DNA from 4 places in the Cedecea neteri genome. Region 3 is predicted to be linked to each of the others. Evidence: predicted binding sites of a transcription regulator. Region 3 holds the regulator's gene; each other region holds the start of a gene.

Region 1 (5,719 bases), 1.5 Mb from region 3:
GAACTTGTCCGGCGAGCGTGCCATGCAGGCGCGCAAAGCGCTGGCAAAGGGTGGGCTGGATAACGGGAAAGTGCTGCAGGTTAGCGGGATGGCTGACCAGATGTTGCTTGATCCTGAACATCCGCTCAGTTCGGCCAATCGCCGTATTGAAATCATGGTGTTGACCCACTCCGCTAGCGCTTCTCTGTATCAATTCTTTGGTCGGCATGGCGAAAAAGTGCTTAAGCCGCTGGCTGAGCGCGTGGCGCAGCAGCCTTCCGTGGCACGCTAAATTTCCAGGTATTTGTGTTGCTCATGTCTATTTCCACCTCAATTGTCTCCACTTTTCCGCCTGCGTCCGAACTCTCCCGGCGTAGGGCGGGATTTTTTTTTCTGCTGCTATTCGTCCTGTTTTCTTCACAGACCAGGGCTTCACCCGTTAAAAAACCTAAAGCGGGCGTGAAGCGCACACAGATCGCTCAGCCGCAGAGTAAAGAAGCCCGTGAACGGATGAAAAATCGTGCAAGGCTGCTTGCCAGTGCCAAAAAGCACCTTGCTGTCGTCCCACCGACGCCTGAACAGAAAAAGCGCCAGGCTGTTCAAAAAAAGGCCGCTCGTGCCCTGAACCGTGAACAGCTCGCCATGCACACTCGCTGGCGCCCTGGGCTGATGGGGGGCTCAGAAGGTCTGTGGCCGCTGGCGACCGAAGCGCTTATGGCTGAGATGGTAAGCCCGCGCGTGGAAGCCACTCTCCACAAAGTGATAGCGCGGCTCAAACAGCAGTTGGGCAAGCCCTATGTTTGGGGGGGGGCAGACGCCCGAGCAGGGCTTCGACTGTAGCGGGCTAATCTATTACGCCTATAACAAACTGCTTAGCCAAAAGCTGCCTCGTACCGCCAATGGGATGTTCCAGGATCAAAGATTAAAGCGCATCAACCCGCGCCAGCTTAGGCGCGGCGATCTGGTCTTTTTCAGTATCAAAAGCCAGGATCGCGCCGATCATGTTGGGGTTTATTTAGGGGAAGGGCAGTTTATCGAGGCGCCCAGAACCGGGCTGAATATCCGCATCAGCCAGCTGGCAGACAATTACTGGCAGGATCATTACCTGGGGGCGAAGCGTATTTTGACCGAGGAGGCTATTCTGTGAGAGCAGGCCCCTCACCCCGGCCCTCTCCCGGAGGGAGAGGGGGAAAATAATAGGGCAGAGCGCTAGCAATCTATCCCCTCACCCTCTGGGAGAGGGTAAAAAGCAGCCCCTCCCGGAAGAAAGACTGCACCAGCGAATCGAATTAGCGGTGAAACTCCCCGGCAGATTCAGGCTGGTAGTGTAAAGCCAGCACTTCAAGGTGAGTCTGGCTGCCGTTTGGCAACGTCCAGTTGATACTATCGCCAACCCGCAGGCCGAGCAGCGCAGCTCCGACCGGAGCCATAACAGAAAGCTGGTTATCGCTGTCGGTCAGGTTCGCCGGGTAAACCAGCGTGCGAACGTGGACTTCCTGGGTGCTTAAATCGCGAAACTCTACGCGGCTGTTCATGGACACCACATCCGACGGCATCTTCTCCGGGCTGCACATCTCCGCGCGATCCAGTTCGGCGTTGAGCGCCTCTGCCACCGGGGCTTTGGCGAACTGCGGCTGTTCCAGCAGGCGGTCAAGGCGTTCGGCGTCTAGTTCGTTAATGATGATGGCAGGTCTGGACATAGTTCTCTCCGTGTAAAAAAGCAGGGCACTCATGTGCTGAAATCGTACAAAGAAAAACCCCCACCGAAACCGGCGAGGGTTGTTCACGTAGGAACGATGATACTGAGCTTAGCCCGGAGTTGAAAGCGAGATCAGTCACATTTTGACTTCCCCCGATTCCCTTACAGAATCACGCTCCCCAGCGCTGCCAGCAGGAAGGCGATGGTGCCGATCAGCGTTTCCATCACGGTCCAGGTTTTCAGCGTCGTTTTCTCATCCATTTCCAGGAAACGGCCCACCAGCCAGAAGCCGGAGTCATTCACGTGAGACAGCACGGTTGCTCCGCCCGCTATGGCGATAACAATAAAGCACAAATCAAACTGGCTGAGGCCCGTGGTGGCTTCGACCATCGGTGAGACCAGCGCGGCGGTGGTGGTCAGAGCTACGGTGGCTGACCCCTGAGCGACGCGAAGCGCGGTCGAGATAACAAAGGCGGCAACGATAACCGGCATGCCTGTGTCTGAGAGTACGCCAGCCAGCGCGTCACCAATGCCGCTTGCGCGCAGCACGCCGCCGAACATACCGCCTGCGCCGGTCACCAGGATAATGCCGCAAATAGGGCCGAGTGCGCCGTCACATACCTTTTCAAGGTGCTGGCGGCTATGTTTGCCGCTGAAGACCATCAGGGCAAAAAAGACGGTAATCAGGAGCGCAATAGGCGTTTTGCCCAGCATGCGTAAGAAGTTCACCAGCGTATTGTCGGCGCTGACCCAGCCGAGGACCGTGGCGGTGTTAAGGCCGGTATCGAGGAAAATCAGTACCAGCGGCATCAGTAAAATTGTCATGACCATGCCGAATGACGGCGGCTGGTGATTCTGGTCCACTTCGACTTTACCAAGGAAAGAACTCGGCAGAGGAATATCGAATTTCTTCCCGGCATACAGCCCGAAGAGATAGGCTCCGATATACCAGGTCGGGATAGCGATAATCAGCCCCACCACAACCAACAGGCCGATGTTCGCGCCCAGCAGCTCGCTGGCAGCAACAGGGCCTGGATGCGGCGGCAGAAGCGCATGCATCACCGCGAAAGCACCTGCTGCGGGGAGCGCATATTTCAGGGTTGAACCGCCGAATTGCTTCGCCACGCTGAAGATGATCGGCAGCATGACCACCAGACCTGCATCGAAGAAGATCGGAAAGCCAAACAGCAGTGACGCGACACCGAGCGCGAAGGGGGCCCGGTGAGCGCCAAATGTGCCAACCAGGGTGTCTGCCAGCACTTTTGCCCCGCCGGAAATTTCCAACAGGCGACCGATCATGGCGCCTAACCCAACCAATAACGCGACGCCTGCCAGCGTGCTGCCGAAGCCGCCCAGAATCGTGGGCACAATTTTGTCGAACGGCACGCCGGTGACGAGAGCCACAATGACGCTGACCAGGGTCAGCGCCAGGAAGGCATGTACGCGAAAGCGCATGATCAATACGAGCAGGAGCACGACGGAACAGGCGGCAATACCCAGCAGGCTTCCTGCGCCTAAATTTGTTGTTATTTCAGTCATTTTATTTCCCCAGTGGCAAATTCTCAGGCAAATGCACCAAAAGCGTGTTATTGGGTGATGCTGATACCGGTAACATGATATCGGTAACATACGGTTGCCTGTAAATGAACTCTGTAATGTTTGTTAACATTTTGGGACGAAGTTCAAACAATCAAAATAATCAGTGCGAAAGGAGAGCTGGGGAATTGTTTGGCTGGAAAAAATCTGACATGCGCCTGACTAATATCGTCAGGAAACGGTATTCAGCAGGGCCCCGCGCTGCAAGGAGCCCGACTGTTTTTAACGAGCGTGATGTTCCGCTATCGGCAACAAGAGCTCTTTGAGAATGTCATAACGCTGCTGCGGCGAGAGCCAGATAAACCCCAGCAGTTTTTGCTGACTGCCTTCACGCTCGAACTGCGCCTTCAGCTGCAGTAAATACCGTTTTGTTCTGTTCATGGTGACCTCCAGGTTCGTTACCTGAAGGCTATAGCCAAAAAACCGGAACAAATAGTGATGCGATTAATTTTTGACTTCAGTATTTATCCTGTTAGTAGCCAACTGCGTCCAGGCGGAAGCTCTTCCCGCAGTTGCCGGGGTGTTTCTGTGGGGCGAATGAGGCGGTTTGCAGCGGTTGGTTAATCTTGTCTGCCAGCAGGGAGATCTGCATTTCCGTGAGGTAGGCGGGATTACCGTCACAGGTGAGCTTGATAGCATCCACTGCATCGCTGCCCCAGGTTTGCTTCACCGCCTTGTTAAACGCTTTACGCGTCACGACCTGGCCGTAGTTCTGAGCCAGGAACTGGCCAAAGGCGCTGTGTTTCATTTCCCCGTTCAGGCGCACCATCGTGCCGAAGTAATCGTCAGGGTTGAACCCGAAACACACGCCGTGCTTGGCGTATTCATAGCGTTCCAGGCAGGATTGCCCGCCTGCGCCCGGCATCACGCCCGCCAGCTTTGAGGCCATTTCAACGGAAAGCCCGGTGTCCGGCGCGGCGCATTTGTTTGACGCTCTTGCTTCGGCCATATTCGGTACCGGGCGAGTGGCGCAGCCGTAGCGCATCCAGCGTTTCTCATCGACACCGCGTGAAGCGACCGATTTTGGCAGACCCGGCCAGAGACCGTGAACTGTCAGAAAGGCGCTTTTATCCGCCTGTTCCTGTTGAGCTTTGCACTCAGCGGGTTCGTTACGGTTGCGGTCGTGCATGCTCTGGCAGAAGCCGGTTTGCCAGGAGAGCGCCAGTACGTAGCGATCAAAATCCTTGTACTGGCTGGGCAGCAGGGCGTCGGCAAATGCTACATGGCTGAGGAAAAGTGGCGTGCAAAGCAGTAAATGTCGCGGTGTGAAATTCATCATTATTCTCTTATCTGTCCTGGAGGCGGGCTTATTATAGGCATAAAAAAAGCGCCTGATGCAGGCGCTTGAAACGATGATGTCTGCTTGTTAGTGAACGATCGCTGCTGCAGGAACCAGAATCTCCGTGGCGATAATCACCACAATAAGACCGACGGCGACTGGCACAGAGGTACGCTTCACGACTTCGAAAGGCGATATTTTTGCCATCCCGGCGACGGCCACTACCACGCCGGAAACGGGGGAAATGGTGCGGCCCAGGTTGGAGGCCTGCAACATTGGAATGGTCAGGTAGGCAGGGTTAATCCCGGAAGAGTGCGCCAGTTTCGGGATCATTTCGACGAAGGCATAGAACGGTGCGTTCCCGGAGCCGGTGGTCATTGCCGCCAGCATGGTCAGAACGACCAGCACCAGCATCAGAATAATACTCGCGGAACCAAACGAGGTGGCAATGGAGATCAGGCTTTGAATAAAGCCGATGGTGCTTAAGCCCTGGGCAAAGACGCCGGCGGCAACCAGCAGCATCACCACGTTGGCGAAGGCGTCCGCCATGCCGCGATAGCAAACTTCCATCCCGGAGAAGACGTGCTGCGTGTTGAAGCTGCGGAAGAACTCAATCAGCGCGGCAATCAGAATACATATCACCAGGATAGTAATGATATGCAGCTGCGGGCCCCATTTGCCGTCGAAAATCAGTACGCCAATGATCGGCGTAAACGGCAGAATGGCGTAAAAAGAGGGCGCGGTGGTCTGAATTTCAGTCACGTCCAGCATTTCGTGGTTGATTTGCTCTTTTTTATCGAGATAGCGCTGCCAGAAGAAGTGCGCAATTGCCATGCTGATGATAGCGGCGATGGAAATAGGAATGGTCGTTTTAAAGGCGAAATCGACCAGTGACATTTCAGAGGCCTGAGCGGCCAGCACCACGTCACCGGAGGTTGGGGCCAGAATAATCGCCGCCGGGGAAGCGCAAATGGCCGCCGCTGCGCCACGACTGATGCCGACGTTGACCATGACCGGGAACAGCGTAGCCATTAACAGTACGCCAAGCCCGGTTGCGGACGAGACCGCCAGCGACATCAGGCAGGCGACGAAGTAGGCGGCAATCATCAGTAAGTAAGGTGAGTTGATGAATTTCAGCGGTTTAGAGGCCAGTTTGACCACCACAT
Region 2 (5,719 bases), 1.2 Mb from region 3:
GCGCTTTGATAAAGCAGGTATCCAGGGTACGGCCAGCGTGCTTACCGCCTCTAATCAGCGCTGGGACAGCAATGCAGACGTCAGTCTGGGGAGTGAAGACGGCTATTTACGCCTGATCGGCAATAAGTCCCATTCTGGCGATTACGAAGACGGCAACGGCAACCGGGTGGCCTCAAAGTGGGATAAATGGAACGCCGACGTTGCGCTGGGCTGGACGCCCAACAAAGATACATTGCTGGAGCTAACGGCGGGTAAAGGCAACGGTGAAGCGCGCTACGCGGGCCGCAGTATGGACGGCTCCCAGTTCAGGCGCGACAGCCTTGGGGCGCGCTTCGAAATGTCGAACATCGGCGAGGTGTTCAACAAGTTTGAAAGCAGCGTCTACTACAACTACGCCAACCACATTATGGACAACTATTCCCTTCGGTCGCCGGGGACGATGTCCAGCGGCATGTCCGGCGGGCATATTGCCTCCTCGATGGGCATGGATATGGGCAGTTCGATGGGCATGGGTTCATCCATGAGCATGAATATGCCGATGGCAATGCAGCTCGATCGCCGCACGGTTGGCGGCCGCATGATGGGTACGTGGCTGTGGTCTGACTACGAACTGCGCAGCGGTATCGACGGGCAGCAAAGCACCCACCGCAGCAAACAGGACGCAGGCTGGAAGCAGGATGCTCGTTTCCAGGACGCTGGTCTCTTTAGCGAGCTGACCTGGAACGCCACCGACAGCAGCAAAGTTATCGGCGGCGCGCGCCTCGATCGGACTCGCGTCAATAATGATACGGACGTAGGTGCCAGCGTGCGGAGCAAAACACTACCGGCAGGTTTTGTGCGCTACGAACAAACGCTGAGTGACCTCCCCGTCATGCTGTACGCTGGCGTGGGCTACACCGAACGCTTCCCGGATTACTGGGAACTGTTCTCCCCCACCTACGGGCCGGACGGCACCAAAAATGTCTTCGATAAGCTGAAAACGGAAAAAACGACGCAGCTGGATATTGGCGCCCAGTACAACGGCGAGCGCTTCAACAGCTGGGTTTCCGCATACCTTGGCCGGGTGAATGATTTTATTCTCTTCCGCTATGACCCCAATAACGCCCGCGTCAGTCAGGCAGATAACGTGGACGCCACGATTATGGGAGGAGAAATGGGCATGAGCTACGCGCTGACTGAAGCCTGGAAGGCGGACGCAAGCCTGGCGTATGCCTGGGGGCAAAACACCAGTGACCATCAGCCGCTGCCGCAAATAGCCCCGCTGGAAACGCGCCTCGGCCTCACCTGGGAGCGAGGAGACTGGAGCAGCACCGGCCTGTTGCGACTGGTCAGCAGCCAGCATCGCGTGGCGCTGAATGAGGGTAATGTGGTCGGGAAAGATTTCGACAAAAGCAGCAGCTTCGCGATTTTCTCCGTCAACGCCGCTTACCGCCTCAGCAAAGCCATCAAGCTCAGCGCCGGGGTCGATAACCTGTTGAACAAAACCTACAGCGAACACCTGAACCTGGCGGGCAATAGCAGCTTTGGCTATTCGTCCAATACCCCGGTCAATGAACCAGGCCGGACGGTCTGGGGCAAAGTGAACGTCACGTTTTAATTACCTGGCCCCGGTTGTCGGGGCCATTACGCTTAATCATTCCCCAGCCAGGAGGCTGATATGCTCGCAAAACTTCGTACGCCAGAAGGTAAAAAGTTCCTTATCGCGGTTGCCATCGTCTTTACTATTGTCGTGTCGCTTATTTCTAAGGTGACCTTTGAAGGCGTGGAAGAGCAGTACAACTGGCCAATGGAGCAGTGGACGCTGGACATGTTTATCATGCAGGGCGCGTGGGTCACTATCTACACGATCATGTTCACTATTCTGTGTTCGCTGCCGTTTGCTTTCTATTTCTTAGCGCCTAAGGATGGCCGCGGCTAGGGCACTTTACGCCTCCGGCGTGTCGGCAAAGCAGGATGTTGTCGGCACGCTTGCCTTAAACCCCTTACTTTTGTGCTTCTTTATCAAATCCGCTTGCCTGAAACGCGCCTCACGAGTACTTTGACGCAATATTTTCGCATCTCAATTTTTGACAGGAAACACCGATGGCAAGAGCTAACGAAATCAAAAAAGGCATGGTACTCAATTACAACGGCAAGCTGCTGATTGTTAAAGACATTGATATCCAGGCTCCCAGCGCACGCGGCGCAGCAACCCTGTATAAGATGCGTTTCTCCGATGTTCGCACCGGGCAGAAAGTGGAAGAGCGCTTCAAAGGTGATGATATTGTTGACACCATCACCCTGACCCGTCGCTTCGTTGACTTCTCCTATATCGACGGCAACGAATATGTGTTCATGGATAAAGAAGATTATACGCCGTACATCTTCACCAAAGATCAGATCGAAGAAGAGCTGCAGTTCATTCCTGAAGGCGGTATGCCGGATATGCAGGTTCTGACCTGGGATGGCCAGCTGCTGGCGCTGGAGCTGCCGCAAACCGTGGATCTGGAAATCATCGAAACCGCACCGGGCATCAAAGGCGCTTCCGCCAGCTCCCGTACCAAACCAGCAACGCTGTCCACCGGCCTCGTGATTCAGGTGCCGGAATACATGGTTGCCGGGGAAAAAATCCGCATTCATATTGCAGAAAAACGCTCTATGGGCCGCGCAGACTGACGATAAATGGCGCTCCTTCGGGAGCGTTTTTTTACTCTAACGGCCGAAGTTATTATACCAATTAAATCACACAGCCTTATTATCAGACCTCCATCACACAAAATCGATTAACTAAACAGACCAATTTCATTTCCTATCATACAGCTTTACACTGCATAGACTCCCACCTCCCTACACAGGATGAGACTCTATGGATACCCTTGCCACTGCTTCACTTCCGGATATCGTTCAGCGGCCAAACTACGACCGCTGCGAGCTTAAAACGCGTATCGTGCATTTTGGGTTTGGCGCTTTTCACCGAGCGCATCAGGCGCTGCTCACCGATCGGGTGCTCAACAAACTTGGCGGCGACTGGGGGATCTGCGAGATCAGTCTGTTTAACGGCGATAAGCTGATGCACGATCTCAGGCAACAGGATCATCTTTTCACGGTGCTGGAGAAGGGAGCGGCGGGAAACCAGGCGCAGGTTATTGGGGCAGTCAAAGAGTGCCTGAATGCGAAGCTGGACGGCATGGAAGCGATCATAGAGAAGTTTTGTGAGCCACAGGTCGCCATTGTTTCACTGACGGTGACCGAAAAAGGCTACTGCATCGATCCCGCCAGCGGAAAACTTGATACCACCAATGAGCGCATTATTCACGATCTGGCGTCGCCTGAGGCCCCGCATTCCGTGCCGGGAATACTTGTGGAGGCGCTAAGCCGCCGCCGTGAGCGTGGATTACGCCCGTTTACGGTCTTATCCTGCGATAACATTCCTGATAACGGGCACCTGGTTCGCCAGGCCGTGCTGGGTATGGCCGCGAGTCGAAGCGCCGGGCTGGCAGAATGGATTGCCAAAGAGGTCACTTTCCCAAGCACCATGGTCGACCGCATTGTTCCGGCAGCCACGGAGGAATCGCTGCAGGAAATTGCGGAAATACTGGGCGTACAAGACCCCTGTGCCATTGCCGCCGAGCCGTTTATTCAGTGGGTCGTTGAAGATAATTTCGTCGCCGGTCGCCCGGAATGGGAAGCCGTCGGAGTGGAAATGGTTGACGATGTGGTGCCCTACGAGCAGATGAAGCTGCGGATGCTCAACGGCAGCCACTCATTTCTGGCTTATCTCGGCTATCTCGCCGGTTACCCGCATATTAATGATTGTATGGCTGACGAGAACTTTGCCCGTGCGGCCAGGCACCTGATGCTGCAGGAGCAAGCGGTGACGCTGAATATTCGGGGCGTCGACCTGGAGCAGTACGCCGCCAGCCTGCTCGAGCGGTTTGCAAACCCAGCGCTGAAGCACCGTACCTGGCAAATTGCCATGGACGGCAGTCAGAAGCTTCCCCAACGCTGGCTGGAAAGCGTGCGCTGGCATCTGGCAAACGGGAGCCGCTGGCCATGTCTGGCGCTCGGGATCGCAGGCTGGATGCGCTACGTGAGCGGCCTCGACGAAAAGGGCCATGCAATTGACGTGCGCGATCCGCTCCAGGGCAAAATCCAGATGTTGGTGAGCGACAGCGGCGAAAACGAACGCGTCAGCACCCTCCTCAGCCTGAACGAAATTTTTGGTGATGACCTGCCCAAAAACGAAAAGTTTGTCGAAAACGTTCAGCAGGCCTGGCAGCAACTCATTCGCCTGGGCGCACGCGGCGCGGTCGAAAACTTGTGCTTAAGTTAACAATCAATGCGCTTAACGTGGTCTTACCGTGCGGTAAGCCGCGTTAAGGCTTCTCTTTTTTCCGGGTTGTCGTCAGGATAGTCAGCGTAAATAATGAATAATCACTGATAGATTGACGTGGTTTACAGGCAGTAACCCCCGGAGTCACCGTGACAAAAACGAATTTAATTACCGGCTTTCTGGGCAGCGGTAAAACCACCACCATTTTGCATTTGCTGGCCAACAAGCCCGCCGATGAAAAATGGGCGGTGCTGGTCAATGAATTTGGCGAAGTGGGCATCGATGGTGCCCTGCTGGCAGACAGCGGCGCGCTGTTGAAAGAGATCCCTGGCGGCTGTATGTGCTGCGTTAACGGCCTGCCGATGCAGGTCGGCCTTAATACGCTGCTGCGCCAGGGCAAGCCCGACCGCCTGCTGATTGAACCCACCGGCCTTGGCCACCCGAAACAAATCCTGGATATGCTCACCGCTGACGTATATCAGCCGTGGATTGACCTGCGGGCCACGCTTTGTCTGCTCGACTCGCGCCAGCTTCTGGATGAAAAAGCCCTAAAAAATGACAACTTCCGCGACCAGCTTGCCGCGGCGGACATCATTGTGGCTAATAAACAAGACCGCACTACGTCGGAAAGCCATGCCGCTTTAGCGCGCTGGTACCAAAATAATGGCGACAATCGCGAACTTGTACACGCGGAAAAAGGTGCCGTGAGCATTGCGCTTCTCGACAAACCAAGACTGAACCAACGCGTGCTGCCGTCCAGCCCCGGGCACCAGCATGCCCAATCGGTCCCTCATGGTCTTGCCGCACTCAGCCTCCCGGGACATCAGCGCTGGCGTCGGAGCGTGAACAGCGGGCAGAGTTATCACGCCTGTGGCTGGATTTTCGATGAAGAAACCGTGTTCGACACTATTGGCCTGCTGGAGTGGGCGCGTCTTGCCCCGGTTGAGCGAGTCAAAGGCGTCTTGCGTATTCCCGAAGGCCTGGTGCGTATCAACCGCCAGGGCAACGACCTGCATATTGAAACGCAACCCTCGTCGCCACTGGATAGCCGCATCGAATTGATTCACCCGGCTCAGCCCGACTGGAACGCCCTGCAAGCCAGCCTGTTGAGCTTACGTTTAAGTTAGCGCGTCTACCTTTGCGCCCCCGTAATGAGATTTAGAAGCTGTATCATGATTAATCGCCTCCCGCTTATCCTGCTCCTGAACGTTCTGGGCATTGCCCTGTTCTTTAGCTGGTACCTGCCAGAGAACCATGGATTTTGGTTCAACACTGACGCCTCGCTGTTCCATTTCTTTAATAATGCACTGGTCAAGAGCCGTACCTTTTTAACGCTGATTGCCATCACCAATAACCGGGCCTTCGACGGCATTTCGCTGCTGGCGATGGGCGCGTTGTTTTCCTGGT
Region 3 (5,719 bases):
CGGCCAGGTAGTGGGAGTTAAAGCCTGGCTCCTGCATCGCCTGATTGAGCGAGTTGAAAAGCGCGTTGTGCGCCTGATTGACTCGCATACGTTGCCAGGCCAGCGGCGTGGGCTCCGGATCGTTGCTTAGTATCAGCCTAATAGCATCCTGATCCGCCTCCAGTGCGTCGTGGGCGTTCTGACGCAGCAGGCCGGTTTGCCACTGCGGCCACAGCCAGATCATGCCGCCAAAGGCAATCAGGCAGCCGAGTAGGGTGTCTATGAGCCGGGGAATGATGTAACTTTCGGCGCTGAGAGTGATGAGCTGCAGGGTATATACCGCGGTGACGGTAAAACCAATGGTGGCCCAGCCGTAGCTTTTGCGGATGAACAGGTAGCTAACCAGCGTAATCATTAACATCGCCAGCAGGGTGTAGCTGTCCGGGACGTGGAAGTGCAGGGTGATACCGGCGATACACAACCCTGCCATGGTGCCTGCCGCCCTGTGAACGATGCGCACCCGTGTTGCACCGTAGCCGTTTTGCGTCACGAACATCACCGTCATCAGGATCCAGTAAGGCTTTGGCAGGTGTAAGAAGGAGCCCAGCAGGCTGGCAATGGTCAGCATCACGCCTAAACGCGCGGAGCTGCGCAAAGCAGAGGATTTGAACGAGAGATAGCTTTTCAGGGCCGGGAAAAACGGCAGACGGCGCTCACGGTCTTCCATTAAATCTCTTACGTACAGCGGCCGCTGAGTTTTCAGTACCCGGGCAATGCGGCTGAAGTGGTAATGGCAAAATTGCCCTACCGGATTATCCGGGTTCTGTCGGGCGATTTTTTCCAGCGCGTCGATCTGCTTGTCCATGGTAAAGCGCGTTGGATAGCGGTGATAAAGAATATCGTCTGCCAGCACGCGCAGACGCGCGGCGATGGTTTGGGCATTCCAGCGGATCACAGCTTCCGCATGGCTTTGCTCGACCAGTTTTTGCACCTCTTCAGGCTGGTGCAGGCTTACCGAAATGTGTTCCTGCAGATCCAGCGCAACCTGGAAAGCGCGTAACAGGCGCTTGTAGCCGTTTTGCTGGTTGGCCGACAGCATATGCAGCTGCTGGTAGCAGGTGGTGATCAGGTCGACGGCTTTTTGCTGGCGGGCCAGCAATGGGGGCAGCGCTTTTTCCGGGTCGGTATGCTGGGTTAGCAGGCTGTATTTTGCTTCGCAGTAATCTGCCAGCTGGCGGTAAAGCAGGCTGAGCGACTCCCTGAGCGGCTGTTCACGCCATAGCCGGAACCAGAACCAGTTGAAGGCGCCGTACCAGATGGTGCCGAAGATATAGAGCACCATTGGTTTCCAGATCGGCATATTTCCGGCCATGCTGAGCGTAAAAATAGCGGCGATCAGCGATGCGGGCAGCAGGCGAGCGTGAAGTGAACTGATTTCCGCCGTCACGCCGAGCAGCAGAGCCATGACGATCAATATCGCAGGCAGAGGGATGTGGGTGTAAAGCAGCAGAAGCTGCAGGATAAGGCTGCTGAGGGCGAACAGGCTGCCGCCAATAATCAAACGTTTGAAAAAGCGTTTGTGTGGCGTGTCCAGCCCGGCAATGTTGCAGCAGGCGGGAACTAACGAGAAGAGCAGGCCGTTTTGCAGGCTGCCAAGCAACAGGCCGATAGCCACGGGAAGACACAGCACAAGCGTTTGCCTAAGCGCGTAGTTAACTTCCGGGTGGTAAATTAATCTCTTCCACATAGCCTGAATTGTAGAGACAAAAAAGGCGTGTTACCGAAGCGACACGCCTTTATAAGGGCTAATTAACGGGTGCCGTAAACGACGATCGTTTTACCGTGGGCAGAAATGAGATTCTGATCTTCCAGCATTTTCAGAATACGGCCAACGGTTTCGCGGGAGCAGCCCACGATCTGACCGATTTCCTGGCGGGTGATCTTGATTTGCATCCCGTCCGGGTGGGTCATGGCATCCGGCTGTTTAGCCAGGTTAAGCAGCGTCTGAGCGATACGGCCAGTCACGTCGAGGAACGCGAGGTTGCCGACTTTCTCAGAAGTCACCTGCAGGCGGCGTGCCATCTGGGAAGAAAGACGCATCAGGATGTCCGGGTTGACCTGAATTAGCTGACGGAATTTTTTATAGGAAATTTCAGCTACTTCACAGGCGGTCTTGGCACGAACCCAGGCACTGCGTTCCTGGCCTTCTTCGAATAAACCTAATTCACCAATGAAATCACCCTGATTCAGATAAGAAAGGATCATCTCCTTGCCTTCTTCATCTTTAATCAGAACAGCTACGGAGCCTTTGACGATGTAGTACAGCGTCTCCGCCTTTTCACCCTGGTGAATCAGCGTGCTCTTCGACGGATACTTATGAATGTGGCAATGAGACAAGAACCATTCGAGAGTCGGGTCTGTTTGTGGTTTGCCAAGCACCATGCGCGGTTATCCTCTGTTATAAACTGGCTACCAAAGACAAGACATGGGACCTCTTGTCTGGCGTTGCAATCGTGAAATTTTCCCAAGCCCTGGGAGCTGGCGTGCAGGTTCGCCCTGCTGCCTGTAATTAGTCGTTTCCTCTGCTTACGGCATAAACGTCTCTGTATCGCAGCAGCATCCGGATTGTTTTAGCATAGCTTTTGGTAAGTGTCTTGTATTGTCTCGTTTCAGCATGACTTGGATCGCCTTACGTTGCCAGTTTTCACGTAGACGCGTAATCTGAAAGAAAATTTTATTACGGGAGTAGGTAAAATGCAGGCACGTGTTAAATGGGTAGAGGGCATGACCTTCCTCGGAGAATCCGCTTCTGGCCACCAAATTTTGATGGACGGTAACTCCGGGGATAAAGCGCCAAGCCCGATGGAAATGCTGCTGATGGCCGCGGGCGGTTGTAGCTCAATTGACGTGGTGTCGATTCTGCAAAAAGGCCGCCATGACGTGACGGATTGTGAGGTGAAACTGACTTCTGAACGTCGTGAAGAAGCGCCACGTCTGTTTACCCGCATCCATTTGCATTTTGTTGTAACCGGGAAAGAGCTGAAAGAGAGTGCCGTTGCCCGCGCCGTTGAGCTGACTGCAGAGAAATATTGCTCGGTGACGTTGATGCTCGAGAAAGCCGCAGAGATTAGCCACAGCTACGAAATTATTGAAGCATAAAGTGAAAAGGGCGGTATCGAGACCGCCCTTACGCCATCAGGCAATTTTCCTGCCTTCCGCCAGCCGCTGCACCAGCGGGGCCATGATCAGCTCCATCGCCAGCCCCATTTTTCCGCCCGGCACCACCAATGTATTGATGTGGGAGATAAATGACCCCTGCAACATCGCCAGCAGATAAGGGAAGTCGATGTCATCCAGCCCACGGAAGTGAATGACCACGAAGCTTTCGTCCAGCGACGGAATAGCTCGCGCGGCAAATGGGTTAGAGGTATCCACCGTTGGAACGCGCTGGAAGTTGATATGGGTACGTGAAAACTGCGGCGTAATGAAGTTGATGTAATCGTCCATGGAACGCACCACGGAATCCATCACCGCTTCCCGTGAATGGCCGCGTTCGCTGGTATCGCGCACCAGTTTCTGAATCCATTCCAGGTTAACGATGGGCACCACGCCTACCAGTAAATCGACGCAGTCGGCGACGTTATGCTGAGGGGTGACCACGCCGCCGTGCAGACCTTCGTAAAACAGGACGTCGGTGGGTTCGGGGAGCGGTTGCCACGGGGTAAAAGTGCCCGGCACCTGGTTCCACGGTACGGCTTCATCATAGGTATGCAGGTATTTACGCGATTGCCCTTTTCCGGTCTGGCCGTATTCGATAAAGGTTCGTTCCAGTAACCCGAAGTCGTTGGCGTCCGGCCCAAAGTAGCTAATATGGCGGCCAGCATCGCGTGCTTTGCGGATAGCCATGTCCATTTCCGGGCGGGTATAACGGTGGAAACTGTCGCCTTCAACTTCGGCGGCGCGCAGGTTGAGCTGCTGGAAAATCTTGCGGAAAGCGAGGCTGGTGGTGGTGGTGCCGGCGCCGCTGGAACCTGTGACCGCAATAACCGGGTGTTTGGCTGACATAGGGTGAAAACTCCGTGAGGGATCGGAAAAGAGGTCTGTAACTGCTTGTTATACTTTTCAGCCAGTATAGATCACCCTGCCAGTTAGCGGTCAGCCGCGAAACTGCCCGCGCGGCATAATGTTCACCGTTTCATGGAGTTCAGACCAAACCAGCACGGCCTCGCCGCTTTGTAACTGGCGCTTCACGTCGGCGACTTTTTGCGTCAACGAGCGCTCCTGCTCACCATAATCGGTGCCTTCCCGTAATACAAAAGATTCAATCAAATTGTCGAGCGTTTCAGGGGCGAGATCTTGCCAGGGAATGATCATTTTAGTGGTCCAGGAAGCGGGTTAGCCAGTCGGGAATACGCTGCTCAAGCCACATCTGTGGGCGCAGCAGAGTCCCGCCGACAAAGCCAACGTGGCCGCCGTAAGTCGTGAGCTGGTAATGGATATTGGGCGGCAGCGTTTCGCGATCCGGGATGACGTGGTGATCCATAAAAGGGTCGTCTTTGGCATGGATAATCAGCGTCGGAGCGGCAATTTCCGGCAACAGCGGCATGGCGCTGCACTGGCGATAGTAGTCCAGCGCGTCGGCAAAGCCATGGATCTTCGAGGTAATTAAATCATCGAACTCGCGAATGCGGCGCAGGCTTTTCAGCTTGCGGAGGTCGATAGGCAGCGAGCCAGGGTAGCTCTTCAGCTTACGGGCGGCATTTTTCTTCAGCAGATTCAGCAGGTAATGCTGATAGACGCGCGAGAAGCCCTGCTCCATGTGGTAGCAACACTGCTCCAGCATCAGCGGGGCGGAGACAATCACGCCGGCTTTCAGCGTGCAGGCCGCGCCCTGTTTTGCCATCAGGCAGGCGAGCATGTTCCCGCCCAGCGAGAAGCCAACGGCGGCTGTTGGGACTTCACCGTAGCGCTGATTCAACCATTCGAGGAAGTAGGTGCCGTCTTCCGTTTCCCCGGAGTGGTAAATGCGTTCTTTGCGGTTTGGCACGCCGCTGCAGCCGCGAAAATGCATCACCACGCCCAGCCAACCGCGTTTTTTCGCCGCTTCTATCATGCCGTGGGCGTAGGGGCTGTGGAGGCTGCCTTCCAGTCCGTGAAACACGACTAAGCGTGGTTTGTGCATGGCAGTTTGCGGATCTTCGCTCCACGCAAGATCGACAAAATCCCCGTCCGGCATATCCAGACGCTGCCAGTGGGGTTTGAAATTGATTCGACGACGAATCAAACGTGGGATCATGGTTTGCAGATGCGGGTTACTGAGTCCGCGCATCGGGCGGAAATCGTCACCTTCATCATGATGAATATTCAATTCTAAAGGACTTGTACTGGCCATATCACACTGTTAGTTTCGTTTAGTTCGCTAATTATTCTTCGGGTGTGGAGCACCCAATTCATGGACTTAACGCTTTTTCTTTCGATGCTGGGCTTTCTCTGGGTCGCCGCCATCACACCTGGCCCTAATAATACGCTACTTACCGCGTCCGGGGCGAATTACGGTTTCTTCCGCAGCCTGCCGCTGATGATTGGCATTATGCTCGGGATGCAGTGCATTTTAGTGCTTGTTGCCTTCGGCGTAGGCAGCTTAATCCTGCTTTACCCCGCCCTGCACCTTATCCTGAAGATTGCCGGGAGCGTTTACCTTTTGTGGCTGGCCTGGAAAATTGGCACCGCGAAATACGAG
Region 4 (5,719 bases), 1.8 Mb from region 3:
TTTTGCGTACCATTAAAGTGAACCCCATGACCCAGACATTTATCCCCGGCAAAGATGCCGCCCTGGAAGACTCCATCGCTCGCTTCCAGAAAAAGCTGACCGACCTCGGTTTCAATATCGAAGAAGCCTCCTGGCTTAACCCGGTACCAAACGTTTGGTCGGTGCATATCCGTGACAAAGACAGCGCCCTGTGCTTCACCAACGGTAAAGGTGCGACCAAAAAAGCCGCGCTGGCATCTGCGCTGGGTGAATATTTTGAACGTCTGTCGACTAACTACTTCTTCGCCGACTTCTGGCTGGGCGATACGATTGCAAACGGCCCGTTTGTGCATTATCCGAACGAGAAATGGTTCCCGCTGCCGGAAGATGACCAACTGCCTGAAGGCATCCTCGACGATCGTCTGCGCGCTTTCTACGACCCGGAAAACGAAGTCGGTGCCGGGATGCTGATCGATCTGCAGTCCGGGAACGAAGAGCGCGGTATTTGTGCCCTGCCATTCACCCGACAGTCAGACCTGCAGACTGTTTATATCCCGATGAACATCATTGGTAACCTGTACGTCTCCAACGGCATGTCTGCGGGCAACACGGCTAATGAAGCGCGGGTTCAGGGTCTGTCTGAAGTCTTCGAGCGCCATATCAAAAACCGCATCATCGCAGAAAGCATCAGCCTGCCAGAGATCCCACAGGATGTGCTGGCCCGCTATCCGGGCGTCGTGGAATCTATTAAAACGCTTGAAGCTGAAGGCTTCCCTATTTTTGCGTATGACGGTTCTCTGGGCGGTAAGTACCCGGTTATCTGCGTCGTACTGTTCAACCCGGCCAACGGAACCTGTTTCGCCTCCTTCGGCGCACATCCTGATTTTGGCGTTGCGCTGGAACGTACCGTCACCGAGTTGCTCCAGGGGCGCGGTCTGAAAGATCTGGATGTCTTTACGCCGCCAAGCTTCGACGATGAAGAAGTCGCTGAACACGCGAACCTGGAAACACACTTCATCGATTCCAGCGGCCTGATTTCCTGGGATATGTTCAAGCAGGACGCCGATTACCCGTTTGCTGACTGGAGCTTTGCTGGCACAACGGAAGAAGAGTTCGCTACGCTGATGGCTATCTTCAAGTCGGAAGATAAAGAAGTGTATATCGCCGACTACGAGCATTTGGACGTCTATGCCTGCCGTATTATCGTCCCAGGCATGTCTGATATTTACCCTGCCGACGACCTGCTGCTGGCCAACAACAGCATGGGCAGCCACCTGCGTGAAACAATTCTTGCGTTACCGGACAGTGAATGGGAGCAACAGGACTATCTGGATCTGATTGCCCAACTGGACGACGAAGGCCACGATGATTTCACCCGCGTGCGTGAATTACTGGGCCTGGCTACCGGGAAAGATAACGGCTGGTACACACTGCGCATTGGCGAGCTGAAAGCCATGCTGGCGTTAGCGGGTGGCGATCTTGAGCAGGCGCTGATCTGGACCGAGTGGACCATGGAGTTCAACGCTTCCATCTTTAGTCCGGAGCGTGCCAACTACTACCGCTGCCTGCAAACTCTGCTTCTGTTGTCACAGGAAGAAGAGCGCGAGCCTCTGCAATACCTGAACGCTTTCGTCCGTATGTACGGGGCTGAAGCCGTAGATGCCGCCAGCGCGGCGATGAGCGGTGAGGCCGCCTTCTATGGGCTGCAGCCAGTGGATAAGGATCTAAAAGCCTTCCCGGCGCATCAGGCTCTGCTGGCCGCGTACGAAAAGTTACAGCGCGCTAAAACCAAATATTGGCAGGTATAAAGTAATTTATTGACAACTTCCAGGTGCGTGTAGCACCTTGTCTGAGCTATATTACGGGGCGCTTTTTGCGCCCCTTTTTATTATTGCAACAATAATAATTTATTATGTAATTTTTTAGTTAATTTCAGGTAAATGGTTATTTTTTGATAACGGCAACAATGTTATCAAAATATAAAAATACCCCATTATAATTAACCAATTTCATGTCAGGGAGAAGCCAAATTCAATTTTATTTATAATTATTAAAATTTATTTTTTCATTTAAAATCAAAATATTATGATGAAAAACAGGAAAAGACCTGCTTTTTCAGTGCCTATTAGCTTGGCGAGATATGATCCACATCAATTTTTACTCTATAATGCTTTGTTAGTATCTCCTCGCCGAATTAAATAAGAGAGAGTTAGTGTGAAAGCTGACAACCCTTTTGATCTAGTACTTCCACCAGCGATGGCAAAAATTGCCGAAGATGCTGGCGTCTATAAAGCAACAAAACAGCCGCTAACGACCTTTTACTTAGCGATTACCGCCGGCGTCTTCATTTCGATTGCCTTCGTGTTCTACATCACCGCCACAACCGGCACATCCACGATTCCGTTTGGGATTGCCAAGCTGATTGGCGGCACATGTTTCTCATTAGGTTTAATTCTTTGTGTTATCTGCGGTGCAGACCTTTTCACCTCCACCGTGCTTATCGTCGTTGCCAAAGCCAGCGGCCGTATCACCTGGGGCCAGCTACTGCGTAACTGGGCTAACGTCTACATCGGTAACCTGATCGGTGCCCTGCTCTTTGTGCTGTTGATCTGGCTGTCCGGCATGTATATGACCGCCAACGGCGCATGGGGGCTGAATGTCCTGCAAACCGCCGACCATAAAATGCACCACACATTTGTTGAGGCCGTCTGCCTTGGCATTCTGGCGAACCTGATGGTGTGTCTCGCCGTCTGGATGAGCTACTCCGGCCGCAGCCTGATGGACAAAATGTTTGCTATGATCCTTCCGGTTGCCATGTTTGTTGCAAGCGGCTTTGAGCACAGCATCGCAAATATGTTCATGATCCCGATGGCTATCGTGGTTCGTGACTTTGCCAGCCCGGAATTCTGGACCGCCGTAGGGTCTTCTCCGGAAAGTTTCTCGCATCTGACCGTGTTGAACTTCATCACCGATAACCTGATTCCAGTCACCATCGGAAACATCATCGGCGGAGGTTTACTGGTTGGGTTGACATACTGGGTAATTTATCTGCGCGGTGGCGACAAGCATTAAGCTAAGTCAGTACGCAGGTTTAAGAACTCCACATTAGAAGGTAGGTGTTACATGTCCGAGCAAAATGAAAAGTTAGCCACAGCCTGGGAAGGTTTTGCTAAAGGCGACTGGCAGAATGAAGTCAACGTCCGTGACTTTATTCAGAAAAACTACACCCCGTACGAGGGTGACGAGTCCTTCCTGGCAGGTGCTACCGACGCAACTACCAAACTGTGGGACAGCGTGATGGAAGGCATTAAACTGGAAAACAGTACTCACGCGCCAGTTGACTTCGATACCGACCTCGCGTCTACCATCACCGCTCACGACGCGGGCTACATCAACAAGTCCCTCGAAACTATCGTGGGTCTGCAGACCGATGCTCCTCTGAAACGCGCTATCATTCCTTTCGGCGGCATCAAAATGGTCGAAGGTTCTTGCAAAGTATACGGTCGTGAACTCGACCCAATGCTGAAAAAGATCTTCACCGAATACCGCAAAACCCACAACCAGGGCGTGTTTGACGTTTACACCAAAGACATCCTGAACTGCCGTAAATCCGGTGTTATTACCGGTCTGCCAGATGCCTATGGCCGTGGCCGTATCATCGGTGACTACCGTCGCGTTGCGCTGTACGGTATCGACTACCTGATGAAAGACAAGTTCGCTCAGTTCAACTCACTGCAAACCAAACTGGAAAACGGTGAAGATCTGGAAGCAACTATCCGTCTGCGTGAAGAAATCTCCGAACAGCACCGTGCGCTGGGTCAGATCAAAGAGATGGCCGCTAAATATGGCTACGACATCTCAGGTCCTGCGACCAATGCTCAGGAAGCTATTCAGTGGACTTACTTCGGCTACCTGGCTGCGGTTAAATCTCAGAACGGCGCTGCAATGTCCTTCGGTCGCGTATCCACCTTCCTGGATGCTTACATCGAGCGCGATATCAAAGCAGGTAAAATCAACGAACAAGACGCTCAGGAAATGATTGACCACCTGGTCATGAAACTGCGTATGGTTCGCTTCCTGCGTACCCCAGAATACGATGAGCTGTTCTCCGGCGACCCAATCTGGGCAACCGAATCTATCGGCGGTATGGGCGTTGATGGCCGTACTCTGGTGACCAAAAACAGCTTCCGCTTCCTGAACACCCTGTACACCATGGGGCCGTCTCCGGAGCCAAACATCACCATTCTGTGGTCTGAAAAACTGCCACTGAACTTCAAAAAATACGCGGCTAAAGTCTCCATCGATACCTCTTCTCTGCAGTACGAGAATGACGATCTGATGCGTCCTGACTTCAACAACGATGACTACGCTATCGCATGCTGCGTAAGCCCGATGATCGTTGGTAAGCAAATGCAGTTCTTCGGTGCTCGTGCAAACCTGGCGAAAACCATGCTGTACGCTATCAACGGCGGCGTTGATGAAAAACTGAAAATGCAGGTTGGTCCTAAAGAAACACCAATCACTGCCGACGTTCTGGACTACGACAATGTGTTGGATCGTCTGGATCACTTCATGGACTGGCTGGCTAAACAGTACGTTACCGCGCTGAATATCATTCACTACATGCATGATAAATACAGCTACGAAGCGTCTCTGATGGCTCTGCACGACCGTGACGTTGTTCGCACCATGGCTTGTGGTATCGCGGGTCTGTCCGTTGCGGCTGACTCCCTGTCTGCAATCAAATACGCGAAAGTAAAACCTATCCGTGACGAAGATGGCCTGGCTATCGACTTCGAAATCGAAGGTGAATATCCACAGTTCGGTAACAACGATCCTCGCGTAGATGACATCGCCGTTGACCTGGTTGAACGTTTCATGAAGAAAATTCAGAAACTGACCACCTACCGTGGCGCTATCGCGACCCAGTCTGTTCTGACCATCACCTCTAACGTGGTTTATGGTAAGAAAACCGGTAACACCCCAGACGGTCGTCGCGCAGGTACTCCGTTCGGTCCAGGCGCTAACCCAATGCACGGTCGTGACCAGAAAGGTGCTGTTGCCTCTCTGACTTCCGTGGCTAAACTGCCGTTTGCCTACGCGAAAGATGGTATCTCTTATACCTTCTCCATCGTGCCAAACGCGCTGGGTAAAGACGATGACGTGCGTAAAACCAACCTTGCAGGTCTGATGGATGGTTACTTCCACCACGAAGCAAACATCGAAGGTGGTCAGCACCTGAACGTCAACGTAATGAACCGTGAAATGCTGCTGGATGCGATGGAAAATCCTGAGAAATATCCTCAGCTGACCATTCGCGTATCCGGTTATGCCGTTCGCTTCAACTCGCTGACTAAAGAGCAGCAGCAGGACGTCATTACCCGTACCTTCACTCAGTCCATCTAATTCCTTGTCAGACTGAAGAAGCGTACTATATAAAGGCTCCACTCCCGTGGGGCCTTTTTACTCACCTCCCTACCCTCAGCCTGCTTTGCCAGCTATCTATACTCTGGGTATCTGTCAAAACAGACTTAACACAGCCGGCTTGAGCTGTGCACGACACAGGCCCTGGACGGGCCACATCTGGAGAGATCACCGCAATGTCAGCAATCGGACGAATTCACTCTTTTGAATCCTGCGGTACCGTGGACGGCCCCGGTATCCGCTTTATCACCTTCTTCCAGGGCTGCCTGATGCGCTGCCTGTACTGCCACAACCGCGACACCTGGGACACCCACGG

What was found. Region 3 encodes CRP, which controls carbon source genes, mostly activating them, when cyclic AMP is high. Its sites were predicted from a motif close to ATGTGANNNNNNTCACAT; they were not measured.
Region 1: the regulator CRP is predicted to act here: its motif matches at 3,349-3,366, upstream of LH86_RS10605 (GntP family permease).
Region 2: the regulator CRP is predicted to act here: its motif matches at 2,737-2,754, upstream of LH86_RS19580 (mannitol dehydrogenase family protein).
Region 4: the regulator CRP is predicted to act here: its motif matches at 2,118-2,135, upstream of focA (formate transporter FocA).

What each region holds. Positions count from the first base shown of each region.
Region 1 is NZ_CP009459.1:2,247,656-2,253,374, forward strand. It holds partial or broken gene LH86_RS10590 (OmpA family protein) at 1-271, shown strand, start outside; gene LH86_RS23020 (hypothetical protein) at 439-819, shown strand; gene LH86_RS23025 (C40 family peptidase) at 776-1,126, shown strand; gene rnk (nucleoside diphosphate kinase regulator) at 1,269-1,679, opposite strand; gene LH86_RS10605 (GntP family permease) at 1,841-3,217, opposite strand; gene LH86_RS22575 (hypothetical protein) at 3,497-3,655, opposite strand; gene rna (ribonuclease I) at 3,747-4,553, opposite strand; gene dcuC (anaerobic C4-dicarboxylate transporter DcuC) at 4,641-5,719, opposite strand, start outside.
Region 2 is NZ_CP009459.1:4,195,445-4,201,163, forward strand. It holds gene LH86_RS19565 (TonB-dependent copper receptor) at 1-1,597, shown strand, start outside; gene LH86_RS19570 (DUF2534 family protein) at 1,658-1,918, shown strand; gene yeiP (elongation factor P-like protein YeiP) at 2,083-2,655, shown strand; gene LH86_RS19580 (mannitol dehydrogenase family protein) at 2,846-4,312, shown strand; gene LH86_RS19585 (CobW family GTP-binding protein) at 4,462-5,439, shown strand; gene LH86_RS19590 (phosphatase PAP2 family protein) at 5,485-5,719, shown strand, end outside.
Region 3 is NZ_CP009459.1:717,315-723,033, reverse strand. It holds gene LH86_RS03530 (YccS/YhfK family putative transporter) at 1-1,726, opposite strand, end outside; gene crp (cAMP-activated global transcriptional regulator CRP) at 1,789-2,421, opposite strand; gene LH86_RS03520 (OsmC family protein) at 2,734-3,138, shown strand; gene LH86_RS03515 (phosphoribulokinase) at 3,175-4,044, opposite strand; gene LH86_RS03510 (YheU family protein) at 4,135-4,353, opposite strand; gene LH86_RS03505 (hydrolase) at 4,355-5,371, opposite strand; gene LH86_RS03500 (LysE family translocator) at 5,432-5,719, shown strand, end outside.
Region 4 is NZ_CP009459.1:2,542,513-2,548,231, reverse strand. It holds gene ycaO (30S ribosomal protein S12 methylthiotransferase accessory factor YcaO) at 27-1,787, shown strand; gene focA (formate transporter FocA) at 2,194-3,051, shown strand; gene pflB (formate C-acetyltransferase) at 3,103-5,385, shown strand; gene pflA (pyruvate formate lyase 1-activating protein) at 5,580-5,719, shown strand, end outside.